4 regions of the Streptomyces sp. NPDC096176 genome follow, and region 4 is predicted to be linked to each of the others. Evidence: riboswitches for the same ligand, from Rfam matches in the RefSeq annotation. Region 4 holds a riboswitch; each other region holds the start of a gene.

Region 1 (4,181 bases), on a different contig from region 4:
TGTTCGCGACGATCGAGTCGCCGGTCGCGAAGAAGGCGACCAGCCGGCCGATCAGATGCTGCTCGGACGGGGTGAGCTTGGCGAGGTCGGCGACGTCCGAGTGGAGGTCGACCTCCTCCACGGTCCAGGTGTTCTTGATGGCGTCGCGGTAGCGCTCGTAGAAGTCCGGGTAGCGCATCGGACGCAGGGTCAGTTCGAAGCCCGGGTCGAGCAGGTTCTTGGTGGTGTTCTCCGGCATTACTGGCAGGCCTCGCAGGACTCGGGGTTTTCCAGGGAGCAGGCGACGGCATCGGGGTCGGTGGCCTGCTGGACGGGGATGGTCGCCTGTGCGGCGCGCGCGATGCGGGTCGCCGGGCGGGAGCGCAGGTAGTACGTCGTCTTCAGACCCTGCTTCCAGGCGTGCGCGTACATCGAGCTGAGCTTGCCGATCGTCGGCGTCTCCAGAAACAGGTTCAGCGACTGGCTCTGGTCCAGGAACGGCGTACGGGCCGCCGCCATGTCGATCAGGCCGCGCTGCGGGATCTCCCAGGCCGTGCGGTACAGCGCCCGTACCTCGGCCGGGACCCAGCCGAAGCCCTGTACGGAGCCGTTCGACTCGCGCAGCGCCTCCCGCGTCTGGGCGTCCCAGACGCCGAGCCGCTTCAGCTCCTCCACCAGGTAGGAGTTGACCTGGAGGAACTCACCGCTGAGCGTCTCGCGCTTGAACAGGTTGGAGACCTGCGGCTCGATGCACTCGTACACGCCCGCGATCGAGGCGATGGTTGCCGTCGGGGCGATGGCCAGCAGCAGCGAGTTGCGCATGCCGACCGAGGCGACACGGGCGCGCAGGGCGTCCCAGCGCTCGGGCCAGTTGAGCGCGGTGTCGTAGTGGTCCGGGTGCAGCACGCCGCGGGCCGCGCGGGTCTCGGACCAGGCCGGCAGGGGGCCGTTGCGCTCGGCGAGGTCGCAGGACGCCTCGTACGCGGCCAGCATGATCCGCTCGGCGATCCGCGTCGACAAGGCCTTCGCCTCGGGCGAGTCGAAGGGCAGCCGCAGCTTGAAGAAGACGTCCTGGAGGCCCATCGCGCCGAGGCCCACCGGGCGCCACCTGGCATTGGAACGGCCGGCTTGCTCGGTGGGGTAGAAGTTGATGTCGACGACCCGGTCGAGGAAGGTGACGGCGGTTCGGACAGTGGCGTCCAGCCGCTCCCAGTCGATGCCGTCGCCGCTGTCGTCGCTGACGAAGGCCCCGAGGTTGACCGAGCCGAGATTGCACACAGCCGTCTCGCCGTCGTCCGTCACCTCGAGGATCTCGGTGCACAGGTTCGAGGAGTGCACGACCCGGCCGGGTTCGGCGGTCTGGTTCGCGGTGCGGTTGGACGCGTCCTTGAAGGTCATCCAGCCGTTGCCGGTCTGGGCGAGGGTGCGCATCATCCGGCCGTACAGGTCCCTGGCCGGGATCGACTTGCGGGCCAGGCCCGCCGCCTCCGCCTTGCGGTAGGCGGCGTCGAACTCGTCGCCCCACAGGTCGACCAGCTCGGGAACGTCGACCGGTGAGAAGAGCGACCACTGCGTGTCCGCCTCGACGCGCCGCATGAACTCGTCGGGGATCCAGTGCGCGAGGTTCAGGTTGTGCGTACGCCGGGCGTCCTCACCGGTGTTGTCGCGCAGCTCCAGGAACTCCTCGATGTCCGCGTGCCACGTCTCCAGGTAGATCGCGGCGGCGCCCTTGCGCCGGCCTCCCTGGTTCACCGCGGCGACCGACGCGTCGAGCGTCTTCAGGAACGGGACGATGCCGTTGGAGTGCCCGTTGGTGCCGCGGATCAGCGAACCGCGGGCGCGGATACGGGAGTACGAGAGCCCGATGCCACCGGCGTGCTTGGAGAGCCGGGCGACCTGGTGGTAGCGGTCGTAGATCGAGTCGAGTTCGTCGAGCGGCGAGTCCAGCAGGTAGCAGGACGACATCTGCGGGTGCCGGGTGCCCGAGTTGAAAAGCGTGGGGGAGGAGGGCAGATAGTCGAGCCGGCTCATCAGGGCGTACAGCGACGCGACTTCGTCGAGAGCGCGTACCGATTCGTCCTCCGCCAGACCGGCGGCGACACGCAGCATGAAGTGCTGGGGCGTCTCGACGACCTGGCGGGTGATGGGGTGACGCAGCAGATAGCGGCTGTAGAGCGTGCGCAGACCGAAGTAGCCGAACCGGTCGTCGGCGTCGGTGTCGATCAGCGCGTCCAGCCGGGCGGCGTGCAGCGCCACGAACGCGGCCGTACGGTCGGCGATCAGGCCCTCGCGGTGGCCGACGGCGACCGAGGACGAGAAGGACTCCACGCCCTGCCCTGCCGCCTCGTCGGCGATCGTGCGGGTCAGCAGGCGTGCCGCGAGCCGAGAGTAGGCCGGGTCCTCCGAAATGAGGCCCGCGGCCGCGTCGGTGGCGAGGGATCGCAGCTCGGCCTCGTCCGACCCGGCGTTCCGGCCGCGCAGCGCCGCGGCGGCGACCCTGCCCGGGTCGGTGTCGGGCAGGTCGGCCGTGAGGTCCGTCAGTGTCCGCAGCAGTGCGGTCCCGGGACCGTCCTTCTCCGTCGCTGAGACCGGATCGGCTGGCGCGATGGTCACCTGGTGCTCTCCTCGCTCGGCTCTGGGCCTTGCGGGGAGGTGGGGCCACGCGGGCAGGCCCGGGAGGCGGGCACGGCGCACGGCGTCCACCGGCCCAACCGCGAGGCCCGGACGTCTCGGCACCCGGATCGGTCGAACCGGATGCACCGTCGGCAGGTCCTCGGACTTGTCGGATACGGCAAAGCGCACCGGATCACACCGTTGCGGGACAGTTCCGGATTCGCACCGGATTCCCCTGCGGCGACAGCGAGATGAGCATACATGTGGGGGCGGTTGAGTCGGACACCCCCATATGTTGTGTCTCAGACAATGAAGCCGATCGCCCGGCGCCGGGCCTTGGTCCCGCTGTCGTGGTCGCTGAGGTGAGGGTCCATGACCGGCCCTCCCAAGCCAAAGGGCCGCATGCGCCTCCCCTCCGGGAGGCGCATGCGGCCCTTTGCCGCGCGACCGGTCAGTGACCGCCGGGTGCGCCCGCCGTGGCCGGCGGCAGCTCCACCTTGACGCCCGGGTCGCCGGCGTCCGCCGTGTAGTCGGACGGGCTGGTCTCGTCGATGCCGTCAGGGGCCTTGGCCGCCCGCAGGACGAAGGTGAGGGCCACGGTGACGACGACGTTCAGCACGAACGCGGTGAGGCCGATGTAGCCGATCTCCCCGATGCCCGGGATCTCCGCGGACGAGCCGCCGAAGTGCTTCTGCGTCGGGCTCGCCACGCCGTAGGCGGCAGCTGTGCCGTAGATCATGCCGACCGCCCAGCCGCCGATGAGTGCCCAGCGGTGGAACCAGCGGGTGAACAGGCCGCCCACCAGCGCCGGGAACGTCTGTAGGATCCAGATGCCGCCCAGCAGCTGGAAGTTGATCGCCACGGTCTTGTCCATGGTGAGGACAAAGGCAAGGGCGCCCACCTTCACCAGCAGCGACACGAGTTTGGAGACCTTGGTCTCCTGGGCCGGGGTCGCGTCGGGCTTGAGGAAGTCCTTGTAGATGTTCCGGGTGAAGAGGTTCGCCGCGGCGATGGACATGATCGCCGCCGGCACCAGCGCGCCGATGCCGATCGCGGCGAAGGCGACACCCGCGAACCAGTCCGGGAACATGTTCTCGAACAGCTGTGGGATGGCCAGCTGACCGTTGGTCACCTTCACACCGGCCGCGATGGCCATGAAGCCGAGCAGCGCGAGCAGACCCAGCATCAGCGAGTACAGCGGCAGGATCGTGGTGTTGCGGCGGATCACCTCACGGCTGCGCGAGGAGAGCGTCGCCGTGATCGAGTGCGGGTACATGAAGAGCGCCAGTGCCGAGCCGAGCGCCAGGGTGGCGTAGCCCCACTGACCCATCTCGCCGGGCACCAGTGCACCGGTCGGCTTGCCCGTCGCCTCGTTGACCTGTGCGAACTTCTCACCGGCACTGGCGAATATCTCGTCGAAGCCGCCGAGCTTGATCGGGATGTAGATGATCGCCACGGCGATGACGATGTAGATCAGCGTGTCCTTGACGAAGGCGATGAGCGCCGGGGCACGCAGTCCGGACGAGTACGTGTAGGCCGCGAGCACGCCGAAGGCGATCAGCAGCGGCAGGTCCTTGATGAACCAGTGG
Region 2 (4,181 bases), on a different contig from region 4:
TCCCTCGGCGGCCGTCCTGCGGGCCGTGTCCACGAGGTCCTGCCATGCCCGTTCGATCGCGTCGTGCCGCGCCTCATCAGTCATACCGTGATCCTGTCACCGAAGGTCCGACGGCCCGACGACGGTCCGACGAGAGCCCGACGACGCCACTGGGGACACGGAGGGTGTTCGAGTGGCTGCGAGGAGCGGCGCCCGGGGCGGAAACCAGACAAGCGGCCCCCGGACACCACTTGGAGACACCGGGTAGCCTGACTCAGTTCACCTTCCGTTCATCCAGGTTGCCTACGGTCCCCGAGTCAATGACGTCAAACGATTGCCTGGGTAAATGGAACACATCACCCTGCTGCTCGCGATTGTGATCGTGACAGCGCTCGTGTTCGATTTCACGAACGGTTTCCACGACACCGCCAACGCGATGGCGACGACCATCTCGACCGGTGCACTGAAGCCCAAGACAGCGGTGGCCATGTCTGCCGTTCTGAATCTCGTCGGTGCTTTCCTGTCGGTGGAGGTCGCCAAGACGATCTCCAGCGGTCTGGTCGACGAATCAGGCATCTCACCTGAAGTCATCTTCGCGGCGCTCGTCGGCGCCATCCTCTGGAATCTGGCCACCTGGCTGGTGGGTCTGCCGTCCAGTTCCTCGCACGCCCTCATGGGCGGTCTGATCGGCGCCACGGTCGCCTCGGTCGGCTTCGGCGGGGTCAACGGCGGCGTCGTCGTCACCAAGGTCCTGATCCCGGCCGTCGCCGCACCGCTCGTCGCGGGCCTCGCCGCCATGCTGGCCACCCGGCTCACATACCGGCTCGGCCGGAAGACCGACGAGAAGGCCACGGCGAAGGGCTACCGCGCCGGACAGATCGCCTCCGCCGGTCTTGTCTCCTTGGCGCACGGCACCAACGACGCCCAGAAGACGATGGGCATCATCACGCTGGCTCTCGTGGCCGGCAATGTGATCGCCCCCGGTTCCAACCCTCCGCTGTGGGTCATCGTCTCCGCCGGTGTCGCGATCGCGCTCGGCACCTACCTCGGCGGCTGGCGCATCATCCGCACCATGGGCAAGGGCCTCACCGACCTCCAGCCGCAGCAGGGCTTCGCCGCCCAGACCAGCGCGGCCAGCGTCATCCTCGCCTCGTCGAACCTCGGCTTCTCCCTGTCGACGACCCACTCCTGCTCCGGCGCGGTCATGGGCGCCGGCCTCGGCCGCAAGGGCGGTGTGGTCCGCTGGTCCACCGCCACCCGGATGTTCGTGGCGTGGGGTCTGACCCTGCCGGCCGCGGGCCTCGTCGCGGCGGGTTCCGAGTACGTCACCAAGCAGGGCGACTGGGGTGTCGCGGCCGTCGCCGTCTTCCTCGTCGCCGCGTGCACCGCGATCTGGTTCATCTCGCGCCGCCAGGTCGTCGACCACACCAACGTCAACGACGTGGACGCCGACGGCACCGATGAGCGTGCGGGCGTCGTCACGACCGCCATCGCGGCCGTCACCCCGCCGCCCGCCGGCGACATCAAGGCCACCATCCCGGCCCCGGCCGAGCCCGAGCCGGCACGTCCGGCCACGGTGTAAGGAAGCAGCAGCATGAAGATCGACTGGGCAGCTCTCGGCTCCGTTTTCGGCGTGAGCCTCGTCGCCACCGTCGCCCTGGTGGGCCTGTTCACCCTGGGCATCGTGGGCCTGACCAAGCAGGAGGCGGCCTCGCAGGCCGGAGGCTCCGGCGCACTGGCACGCACGGGCGCGTACGCCTGCTTCGCGCTCTGCGCGGCGGCCGTTTCCTACGGGATCTATCTGATCGTCGCCTGACGACCGACGGACCCTCACAAGGCCGGGTCGAGGACACCTGCGGGTGCCTTCGGCCCGGCCTTCGTGTGTGCACCGGTGTGGGGCTCGGCACACTGTCCCGCCGCAGGTCAATGGCGAGTTGACGGGCGTTCGCGCGCATGGTGGACTGCCGGGGCCATCAACGGCGGCAGAAGAGGAAGTCCGGTGCGAATCCGGCGCGGTCCCGCCACTGTCACCCGGGAAGCACGATCCCCGGGGAGCCAGGAACTCTCACCGCCGGTCACGTCGAACCAGGGCGCGGACCCTGAGTGAGGACTCGTCTCATGCCCGGCTGCGGTACAGCCCTGTCCGTCGGACACCCTTTCCGGGATCGCTGATCCCGTGCGTGCCGACCGAGTATTCGTGTACGGCGCCGCCGCCGGCCTCGTCGGTGACCTGCTCCTCGGCGATCCCCGCCGTGGGCATCCGGTCGCCGCGTTCGGACGGATGGCCGCCGCCGTCGAGCGTGTCCTGTGGCGTGACCACCGCGGCCGGGGCGCGCTGCACACCGCGGTGTGCGCGGGCGGTGCCGCCGCCGCGGCAGCGCTGGCAAGCCGTGCCGCACGCCGCTCCCCCGCCGCGTCGATCGCGCTGACCGCCGCCGCCACGTGGGCCGTCGTCGGGGGTACGACGCTGGGGCGTGAGGCCTCCGCCATCGGCGACGCGCTGGCCACCGGGGACGTCGAGGCGGCACGTGAACGGCTGCCGCATCTGTGCGGGCGCGATCCGCAGGCCCTGGACGAGCAGCAGATCGCCCGCGCCGTCGTCGAGTCCGTCGCGGAGAACACCTCCGACGCGGTCGTGGGCGCCCTCGTGTGGGGCGCGCTGGCCGGCGTGCCCGGCCTCGTCGGCTTCCGTGCGGTCAACACCCTGGACGCGATGGTGGGCCACAAGTCGCCCCGCTACCGGCGCTACGGCTGGGCGTCGGCGCGTCTGGACGACGTGGCGGGGTGGCCCGGCGCGCGGCTGACCGCGATCCTGGCGGCCGCGAGCGGGCCGGATCCGCGGGGCGCCGTACGGGCCTGGCGGGCCGACGCGGGCAAGCACCCCAGCCCCAACGCCGGCCCGGTCGAGGCGTCGTTCGCCGGCGCGCTGGGGGTGCGGCTGGGCGGGACTCTCTCGTACGGCGGCCGGGTCGAGCACCGTCCGGTGCTCAACGGTGACGGCCGGGCGGTGGAGTTCGACGACATCGGGCGGGCGGTGCGGCTGTCGCGGCGTGTCGGCCTGCTGACCCTGGTGGTCTGTGCCACGGGGCGGATGCTGCGCGCAGGGCGCGGCGGGAGGAGGCCGGCATGACCGGTGGGGGGTTGCTGGTCGCCGGGACGACCTCGGACGCCGGCAAGAGCGTCGTCACGGCGGGGATCTGCCGTTGGCTGGTGCGGCAAGGGGTAAAGGTCGCGCCCTTCAAGGGGCAGAACATGTCCCTCAATTCGTTCGTGACGCGTGAGGGCGCGGAGATCGGGCGCGCCCAGGCCATGCAGGCGCAGGCCGCGCGTGTGGAGCCGACCGCCCTGATGAACCCGGTGCTGCTGAAGCCCGGCAGCGACCGTTCCAGCCAGGTGGTGCTGATGGGCAAGCCGGTGGGTGAGCTGAGCGCCCGCGGCTTCTTCGGGACCGCCGGCGGATCGTCCGCCGGGAAGGGTCTGCACGGCGGAAGGAAACGGGAGTTGTTCGAGCCGGTCATGGCGTGTCTGGAGGAACTGCGGGGCACGTATGACGCCGTGATCTGCGAGGGGGCGGGCAGTCCGGCCGAGATCAATCTGCGGCGCACGGACATCGTGAACATGGGCATCGCGCGCGCCGCACGGCTGCCGGTGCTGGTGGTCGGGGACATCGACCGGGGCGGGGTGTTCGCCCAGTTCTTCGGTACGACGGCGCTGCTGAGCCCCGAGGACCAGTCGCTCGTCGCGGGTTACCTCGTGAACAAGTTCCGCGGTGACGTGACCCTGCTCGAGCCGGGGCTGGACATGCTGCTCGGGCTCACCGGGCGGCGGACGTACGGCGTCCTGCCGTACGCGCACGGGCTCGGCATCGACGAGGAGGACGGTCTGCGGGTGTCGCTGCGCGGCGCCGTACGGGAGTCGGTGGTCGCGGCGCCCGTCGGTGAGGACGTGCTGCGGGTCGCGGTCTGCGCGGTGCCGCTGATGTCGAACTTCACCGACGTGGACGCGCTGGCCGCCGAACCGGGCGTCGTGGTGCGGTTCGTGGACCGCGCCGAGGAACTCGTGGACGCCGACCTGGTGGTCGTCCCGGGCACGCGCGGGACCGTGAAGGCGCTGGCGTGGCTGCGGGAACGCGGGCTGGCGGACGCACTGGCGAGGCGGGCCGCGCAGGGGCGGCCGGTGCTCGGCATCTGCGGCGGCTTCCA
Region 3 (4,181 bases), on a different contig from region 4:
TCGGCCGGTCGCGGAGCGCCACGATGTCCATCGCGGCCAGCGCCTCGTCGACCCGCGCACGGACCTCGTCCTCGCCGAGCCCCAGATTCATCGGACCGAACGACACGTCCTGCTCGACCGACGCCGCGAACAGCTGGTCGTCCGGATCCTGCACGACCAGCTGCACCGTCGTACGGAGCCTGGTCAGTCCCGCCCGGTCGTAGGTCACGGGCTCACCGTTCAGCCGCAGTTGGCCGGTGGCGGGACGCAGTCCGCCGCTCAGGAGCCGCAGCAGGGTCGTCTTGCCGCTGCCGTTGCGTCCCAGCAGCGCGGTCGACCGGCCCTCCGCGAGGCCGAGACCCACGCCGCTGAGCACGGCGGGACCGTCCTCGTAGGCGTAACCCGCGTCGAGGAGTTCCACGACGGCCGGGGCCGTGGGGGAGAGGTTCACAGCGCGTACCTTTCGAGCAGGAGGGTGAGGGCGACGATCCCGGCCAGCAGTGCGCCGACCCCGGCGAGGAACGGACGCGACACCGTCGCCCGCGGTACCAGCACCCGCAGCGTGCCGTCGTAGCCGCGGCCGGCGAGCCCGGCCTGCAGCCTGCTCGCGCGGTCGAACGCCCGCACGAACGCGGTGGCTCCCAGCCCCGCCAGCGAACGCCACGCCGCGGCCCTGCTCGTGTGGCCGAGACGGGCGGCCTGCGCCTGGCGGATGTTGGTGACGGCGTCCAGCAGCAGAAAGCTGATCCGGTACATCACCAGCGCCACATCGACCACCGCCGGCGGCACCCCCGCCCGTACCAGCCGCGGCAGCACGTCGGACACCGGTGTGGTGAAGGCGAACAGCAGCACGCCCAGCGAGGCGGCGGAGGTGCGCAGCAGCAGCCGTACCGCGTCCGCCGGTCCGCCGGGCGCCGGCGCGACCAGGCCGTCCGGGCCGCCCACCGCGAACAGCAGCGGCACGGCGCCGGTGACACAGAAGCCCAGCGGGATACGGAAGGCCCGCCACAACTGCCGCGGCGCCACACCGGCCGGACCGAGCAGTACGGCCAGGGTCGCCGCGGCGACGAGGACGGCCCCCGGCCAGGGCGGCAGGCAGACGGCCGTCACGGTCAGACCGAGCCCGAGGACGGCTTTTTCGCACGGGTGACGGCGGCGCCAGCGACTGCTGTGCGCTGCCGCGTCGATCGGCAGCATCTGCGGCTACGAAACCGTCGTGGTGCTGTCCGCGTCCCGGTCGGCGGCCTCGGGCACCTTCCCCAGGGCCCGTTCCTCACCCTGCCGACGGCCCTTGCGCAGGCCGAAGTAGTACGCCAGCACACCCGCGCCCAGCGCCGCCTGCAGCGAGAACAGCGCCGATTCGACCTCACCGGACGGCGGTTCGTACAGGGGCGAGAACCACGGTTCGTAGTCCGGCTCGAGCTCCGTGATCGCCGCCTCCGCCTCTCCGTCGGCGCCGGCGAACGGCTCCTCCTTGTGGTCACCGAGCCCGAGGACCAGCGGCAGTACGGCCAGTGCCGCCACGATCAGCAGCAGCAAGGTGTTGATCTTCGCGTTACGGCTCATCGGACCGCCTCCTCCTTCTTCGCACCCTTGACCAGGACACCGAGCCGCGACAGCTCGCCCTTGCTGGACTGGCTGAGCAGCCGCATCACCAGCACCGTGAGCAGCCCCTCGCTCACGGCCAGCGGCAGCTGCGTGACGGCGAAGATCCCGCCGAACTTGGCGAGCGCGCCCAGGAAACCGGTGCCCGGGTCGGGGAAAGCGAGTGCCAGCTGGACGCTGGTGACGCAGTAGGTGGACAGGTCGGCGACGAACGCGCCGAAGAAGACGCTCACCATCAGCGGCACGTCGAACCGGCGCAGCAGCCGGTAGATCCCGTACCCGGCCCACGGCCCGACGATCGCCATCGAGAAGACGTTGGCGCCGAGTGTGGTGAGCCCGCCGTGCGCCAGCAACAGCGCCTGGAACAGCAGGGTGATGGTGCCGAGCACCGCCATGATCGGAGGTCTGAACAGAATCGCACCCAGACCTGTACCGGTCGGATGCGAGCAACTGCCCGTGACGGACGGAATCTTCAGCGCCGACAGGACGAACGTGAAGGCCCCGGACGCGCCGAGCAGCAGGGTCGATTCGGGATTGGCCCTCACCTCTCGGGTCAGGGCCCGTACGCCGTGGACGACGAACGGGGCGGACGCCGCGCCCCAGGCGGCCGCGTGCAGCGGGGGGAGATAGCCCTCGGCTATGTGCATGATGTGGGAGACCCTCTCCAGCACCTCGTGGATGGACAACGCACCTTGGCCGGTCTCCTGGCTGACGGGTCATGCCGTCCGGGCTCCGCCTTCCCGGGCACCACGCGCAGGCGCGGTGTCCCAGTGGCTCCCCGTGAGGGGTGGAACCGGACTTCCCGATCACAGTGGCGAGGGCCGCACCGGTACCGCACCGGTTTCCCGAACACCAAGGCCCCGTGACAGTAGTGCGCCGACCAGGGACATCACAAGCCGCGCACGGGCGCACCGGCCCGCGGCCGGGTGAGCTGTTCACCACACCCCGGCCGCGTGCCGCCCACGGGTCACTGTTTGCGGTAGCCGTACGCCTCCGACGCCGCGGCCTCCACCGCGTCCAGATCGCCTCCCGCGCCGGCCGTCACGACGGCGGCGACGGCGCCCTCCAGGAACGGCGCGTCCACCAGCCGTGTCCCCTCAGGAAGTTCATCACCCTCGGCCAGCAGCGCCTTGACCGTCAGCACGGCGCTGCCCAGATCGACGAGGACCGCGACGCCCGCGCCACGGTCGACCTGCTCCGCGGCCGCGGTGATCAGCTCCGAGCTGGTGCCGAGGCCGCCGTCCGGGGTGCCGCCCGCCGGGGCCACAGGAGCTGTACCGCCGCCTCCCGCCAGTTGCCTGGCGAGTTCCGCGACGGCCGTGGCCACCTCCTTGCTGTGCGAGACCAGCACGATGCCCACCTGCTTGCCGTCGCTCATGAGCCCGCAGCCTCCACCGTCTCGGCGAGCGTGGCCACGATCAGGGCCGAGGAGGTCGCTCCTGGATCCTGGTGTCCGATGCTGCGTTCGCCGAGATAGCTCGCCCTGCCCTTGCGCGCCTGCATCGGAATCGTCGCCAGTGCTCCCTGTTCCGCCGCCTCCCGGGCCGCGGCGAACGACTCGGTGCTGTCGCCGAGCGCCGCCACCGCCGGCTCGAGGGCGTCCAGCATCGTCTTGTCGCCGGCCTTCGCACCGCCCAGCTGCGCCACCGCCGCGACGCCCACCCGCAGGGCCTCGGCGAACTGCCCCGGGGCCACCTGCTCCTCGTCGCCCAGCGCCTTGCCGGTGCGCCGCAGCAGTGTCCCGTACAGCGGCCCGGACGCGCCGCCGACCGTCGACACCAACTGCCGCCCGGCCAGCATGAGCACAGCCCCCGGCGTCGCCGGCGGCTCCTTCTCCAGAGCGGTGCCGATGGCCGCGAAACCGCGCCGGAGATTGCTGCCGTGGTCGGCGTCGCCGATCGCCGAGTCCAGCTCGGTCAGTCGGTCCGCCTCCCGGTCCACGGCGACCGCGGTGGCGGCCAGCCAGCGGCGGAAGAATTCGGCGTCGAGCACAAGCACTCCCTGGGGTGAGTCGAGTCTTCACAGCGTTGACATACGGCGCACGACGTATGGTTCGGGCCCTCTCACCGCCCCCAGCGCAGCCCCGGCGTCTGCACCGGCGCGTCCCACAGCCTGAGCAGCTCCTCGTCCACCTGGCAGAGCGTCACGGAGGCGCCCGCCATGTCGAGGGAGGTCACGTAGTTGCCGACGAGCGTGCGGGCGACGGGCACCTCCCGCTCCGCCAGTACCCGCTGGACCTCGGCGTTGAAGCCGTACAGCTCCAGCAGCGGCGTGGCACCCATTCCGTTGACGAGCGCGATGACGGGGCCCTGCGGACGCAGGTCCTCGAGCACGGCGTCAACGGCGAAGTCCGCGATCTCCCGCGAGGTCATCATCGGGCGGCGTTCCCGCCCCGGCTCGCCATGGATGCCGATGCCCAACTCCAGCTCACCGGGCGGAAGTTCGAACGTCGGGCTGCCCTTGGCGGGTGTGCTGCACGCACTCAGCGCCACGCCGAAACTCCGGGAGGACTCGTTCACCTGCCGGGCGATCGCCTCCACCCGCTCGAGCGGCATCCGTTCCTCCGCGGCGGCCCCGGCGATCTTCTCCACGAACAG
Region 4 (4,181 bases):
GCCTGCCCGGCTGTCGTCTGTCCAAGGCCGGGCGGCCGGGCACCATCGTCCCGCCGCTGCGTGCGGGTCGTCATCGCACACTCCTCGTGCGATACAGAACCAGGACGAACGCCGGAACGCCGACCAGCGAGGTCACCACGCCCACCGGCACCTCCTGGGGATCGAGGACGGTACGGGCCAGGGTGTCGGCCCAGACCAGGAACACCGCCCCGGCGAGCGCGGTGACCGGCAGCAGCCGGGCGTGCCCCGGGCCGACGAGGGCACGGGCGGCGTGCGGCAGGACCAGGCCGACGAAGCCGATCGCACCCGCCGAGCTGACCAGCGCGGCGGTCAGCAGCGCGGTCACGCACAGCAGCATCAGCCGGGTCCGGGCGACCGAGACCCCGAGGGTGGCCGCCGCGTCCTGACCGAAGGCGAAGGCGTCCAGGGTGCGCGCGTACCCCAGGCACATCAGCAGTGCGAGCGCCAGGACGGCCATGCAGAGCCCCACCTCGCTCCAGCCGGCCCCGCTGAGCGACCCGAGCAGCCAGAACAGCACGCCCCGGGTGGTCTCCGCGTCGGCCGCCGTCGTCACCACGAACGAGGTCAGGGCGGAGAACAGTTGCATCGCTGCCACGCCGGACAGCACGACCCGGTCCGTCGTCCCGCCGAGCGTGTGGCTGAGCAGCAGCACCAGTGCGAACGAGCCGACCGCACCCACGAACGCGCCGCCGGACACGGACAGGACACCGCCGCCCGCCCCGAGGACGATGACGACGACGGCGCCGGTCGACGCACCGGAGGAGACGCCCAGGACGAAGGGGTCGGCGAGGGGGTTGCGCAGCAGTGACTGCATCACCGTGCCGCACACCGCGAGTCCGGCTCCGCACACCGCGGCGAGCAGGGTACGCGGCAGCCGCAGGTTCCAGACGATGCCCTCGCGGATCGCAGTGAGATCTGTCGTGCCCCAGCCCAGATGGGAGGCGACCACGGACCAGGCGTCGCCCACACCGATGTCGGCCGGGCCGATGGTGATGGCCACGGCGACGGACGCGGCGAGCACCGCCAGCCCGCCGCCCAGGCCGGCCACGACGCGCAGCACCCGGGCGGCACCCCGCGTCGGGCGGACCGGGGAAGACCGCAGGGCGGTGGTCATCCGGCGAGTCCGTACGCGCGCAGCGCCGCGGCTACCTTCTCCACGCCCTCGACGGTACGGATCGTCGGATTCATGGCCTGCCCGCTGAGCAGCACGTACCGCTTCTTTCTCACCGCCTCCATGTTCTTCGTCGCCGGGTTCGACTCCAGGAACGCGATTTTCTTGGCGGCCGACTCGGCGGTCTGCGACTTGCGGGTGAGGTCCCCGATGACGAGCACGTCGGGATCGCGGTCGGCGACGGTCTCCCAGTTGATTTGGGGCCATTCCTGCGTGCTGTCGTCGAAGACGTTCTTCGCGCCGAGCGCGTTCGTGATGATGCCGGGCGCGCCGCAGCAGCCCGCCATGTAGGGGGACTCCTGGTTCGCGAACCAGTACAGAACGGTGGCGTTCTCGGCGCGGATCCCGGACGTGGCCTTCGTGACCCGGCTCTTCAGCCCGGCGACCAGCTTCTCGCCACGCTCCTCCACCCCGAAGACCCGGGCCAGTTCCCGCACCTCGCGGTAGACCGTCTCCATGGCCAGGGGCTTCGTCCGTGAGCCGTCACCGTCGCCGCTGTTGTCCTTGCCCTCGCAGTCGGCGGGCGACAGATACGTCGGCACGCCGAGCTCATCGAACTTCTCGCGGGTGGCCACTCCGCCCTTGCTCAAGGTGGACGCGAAGGAGGAGGCCACGAAGTCCGGTTCGGCGGCCAGGACCCTCTCGAACGACGGCTGGTTGTCGGCGAGCCGGGGCACCTTCGCGTTGGCCCGCTCCAGTCCCTTCATGACGGGGTCGGTCCAGGTCGCGGTCCCCACCATGCGGTCGGCGAGGCCGAGGGAAAGCATGATCTCGGTGGTGTCCTGGTTCAGGGACACCGCCCGCTTCGGTGGAGCCTCGACCGTCACCTTCTGTCCGCAGTTGTCGAACGTGACGGCCTGCGCGCCGCTACCGGCGGACTTCCCGGACGGGCCGGAGCCGGAGCCGCATGCGGTGAGCAGCAGCGCCCCGGCAAGGAGCAGGACGGAACAGCGGGTGGGACGTGGCAGATGCACGGTGGCGGCTTCCTCAACGTCAGGACCCATACGCGGGGCCCGTGTGGACGATCGGTTGCCAGCAGGTCTTCGGACTCGGGTTCACCCCGGCGGGACGCCTTCCCGGACCCGGCCGTGACCGTCGTCCAGTGGCTGCTGCCCCGCCCGTCACCCTCACCGCTGCGCGTCAGTTCCGGACTCCCACCGGATTCCCTGACTCGTGCACACATATGGCCGCGTTCACGAGTTCGACTGGCGTTCGGAAGTTACCACAGCCTTACTTCGGCGGCCCTGATGGGCCTCACCGTGGCAATCCTCGATGACTCGAGCGGACACCACACCCTCGCGCGGGTGCTGTCCGCGCTGCCCTCGACCAACACCGCCGGCGTCCGCCTCAGGCAGCACGCCTCGCACTGAGCGGCCCGATGCCCGACAGCATCATCCCTTTTCCGCGCCCGCCTGCCCGTGCCGGCGGGCGTTGGGGACGGCCGGTGAAAGCCCGGAGGTTGACGAAGAGTCATGGGGTCGGCGCGCACCTCTTACCTCATCGACGGTGAGGAGTCCTGGTCCCTTGGCCGACCACCGGGCGAACCTCGCCCCCGGCTGGAAGCCCAGCGCGTGCTCGCCGAGCGGGGGGGGCGGGGTACGTGTGCGGGCATTGGCCTACCCGACCGAGTCCGGTGACTTCGGCCACCGGCGCTCAGTGAGAGCAGGGGCTCCAGCCACGGAGGATGGGGCGGGCCCGGCGCTTGGAGCGCTACGCCGTGTAGGCCGCCGTGGTCGTGAATTCGTGCCGCGGTGAGGTGAGTACCTGCTGTGCCGGTCCCTGCTCGATGAGCTCGCCGGTGTCGAGTACGGCGATCCGGGAGGCAGCTGCTGCGGTGTCGAGGTCATGGGTGATGAGGATCAGGGCCAGTTCGCCACGCTCGCACAGCAGTCCGGCGAGTGTGTCGAGGAGGTCGCGTCGGGTGACCATGTCGAGCCCGGAGGTGATTTCGTCGCAGATCAACACCCGGGGGTGGGCGAGCAGGGCCCGGGCGAGTGCCGACCGTTGGAGTTCGCCGCCGGACAGCCGGCCGGGTCTGCGCTGGACCAGCTCCCCGCTGAGGCCGAGGGTGTGCAGGGTCTTCAGGGCCTCGGCCCGAGCCTCCTGCGGGTCCGTGCCGCGCAGCCGTACCGCTGTGCGCGCCACTTGGTCCAGTACCGGGCGGTGTTCGTCGAAGGCCGCCCTTGCGTCCTGGAAGACGTACTGGACCGCGGACAGTTGCTCGCGGGTCCGGGCACGCAGGCTGCGCGGGAGCGGGGTGCCGTCGAGCAGGACATCGCCCTTGTAGTCGCGGTGCAGTCCGGCCAGGCAACGGGCGAGTGTGGTCTTGCCGCTGCCGGAGCGGCCGATGACGGCCAGGCACTCGCCCGTGCGGACGGTGAGCTCAGGGGTGCGCAGCACTGCCGTGCGGGAGTGGTGCGCGGTGAGGTCACGTACCTGGAGCACGACGTGTCCTTCATGTGCCGAGGGACTGGCGCCCACCTCCCCCTCCGCTGCGAGGAGTTGGACGGTCCATGGATGCTGGGGGGCCAGCCACACCTGCTCCGCAGGTCCCGACTCCACCACGCGACCGTCACGCATGACGAGCACCTCGTCGGCAAGCGCCCGGACGACGTCAAGGTCGTGGCTGAGCAGGAGCACGGCGATGCCCTGCCGGGCGATCGTTGCCAGCTGGGCGACGATTGCTTGCTTCGTCACCACGTCCTGCCCTGTGGTCGGCTCGTCCGCGACGATCACCCTGGCGCCGAGGAGCAGTGCCTGCGCCAGGACGAAGCGCTGCTGCTGCCCGCCGGAGAGCTGGTGCGGATAGCGGCGAAGGAGGGATTCTCCGGCGGGGAGTTGAGCCAGGGAGAGCGCCTGCTCGATACGGTCCGTGGCTGCGGTCCGGCGCTCGGTCCGCGGCAGGTGCCGCACCTGGGCACGGGCGATGTCCCGGAGCAGGGCGCCGACCCGGCGCGCGGGGTTGAGGACGGCGCCCGGGTGCTGGGGT

What was found. A riboswitch is a leader RNA that binds a small molecule or an ion and turns the genes downstream of it on or off. The one in region 4 is predicted to bind cobalamin.
Region 1: linked by a shared signal. The riboswitch ahead of ACIQ7Q_RS03520 (ribonucleoside-diphosphate reductase subunit alpha) and the one ahead of ACIQ7Q_RS27575 (ABC transporter substrate-binding protein) in region 4 are both predicted to bind cobalamin.
Region 2: linked by a shared signal. The riboswitch ahead of ACIQ7Q_RS19830 (cobalamin biosynthesis protein) and the one ahead of ACIQ7Q_RS27575 (ABC transporter substrate-binding protein) in region 4 are both predicted to bind cobalamin.
Region 3: linked by a shared signal. The riboswitch ahead of ACIQ7Q_RS10560 (energy-coupling factor ABC transporter permease) and the one ahead of ACIQ7Q_RS27575 (ABC transporter substrate-binding protein) in region 4 are both predicted to bind cobalamin.

Annotation. Positions count from the first base shown of each region.
Region 1 covers NZ_JBIWFV010000001.1:725,893-730,073, forward strand. Annotated here, with positions in the region: gene ACIQ7Q_RS03515 (ribonucleotide-diphosphate reductase subunit beta) at 1-238, opposite strand, end outside; gene ACIQ7Q_RS03520 (ribonucleoside-diphosphate reductase subunit alpha) at 238-2,592, opposite strand; cobalamin riboswitch at 2,726-2,897, opposite strand; gene mctP (monocarboxylate uptake permease MctP) at 3,044-4,181, opposite strand, start outside.
Region 2 covers NZ_JBIWFV010000006.1:481,701-485,881, reverse strand. Annotated here, with positions in the region: gene ACIQ7Q_RS19845 (class II aldolase/adducin family protein) at 1-84, opposite strand, end outside; gene ACIQ7Q_RS19840 (anion permease) at 326-1,561, shown strand; gene ACIQ7Q_RS19835 (hypothetical protein) at 1,574-1,795, shown strand; cobalamin riboswitch at 1,928-2,066, shown strand; gene ACIQ7Q_RS19830 (cobalamin biosynthesis protein) at 2,156-3,109, shown strand; gene ACIQ7Q_RS19825 (cobyric acid synthase) at 3,106-4,181, shown strand, end outside.
Region 3 covers NZ_JBIWFV010000003.1:420,797-424,977, forward strand. Annotated here, with positions in the region: gene ACIQ7Q_RS10545 (energy-coupling factor ABC transporter ATP-binding protein) at 1-430, opposite strand, end outside; gene cbiQ (cobalt ECF transporter T component CbiQ) at 427-1,176, opposite strand; gene ACIQ7Q_RS10555 (energy-coupling factor ABC transporter substrate-binding protein) at 1,183-1,545, opposite strand; gene ACIQ7Q_RS10560 (energy-coupling factor ABC transporter permease) at 1,542-2,231, opposite strand; cobalamin riboswitch at 2,261-2,456, opposite strand; gene dhaM (dihydroxyacetone kinase phosphoryl donor subunit DhaM) at 2,552-2,962, opposite strand; gene dhaL (dihydroxyacetone kinase subunit DhaL) at 2,959-3,576, opposite strand; gene dhaK (dihydroxyacetone kinase subunit DhaK) at 3,648-4,181, opposite strand, start outside.
Region 4 covers NZ_JBIWFV010000011.1:201,034-205,214, forward strand. Annotated here, with positions in the region: gene ACIQ7Q_RS27565 (ABC transporter ATP-binding protein) at 1-74, opposite strand, end outside; gene ACIQ7Q_RS27570 (FecCD family ABC transporter permease) at 71-1,135, opposite strand; gene ACIQ7Q_RS27575 (ABC transporter substrate-binding protein) at 1,132-2,196, opposite strand; cobalamin riboswitch at 2,209-2,414, opposite strand; gene ACIQ7Q_RS27580 (ABC transporter ATP-binding protein) at 2,903-4,181, opposite strand, start outside.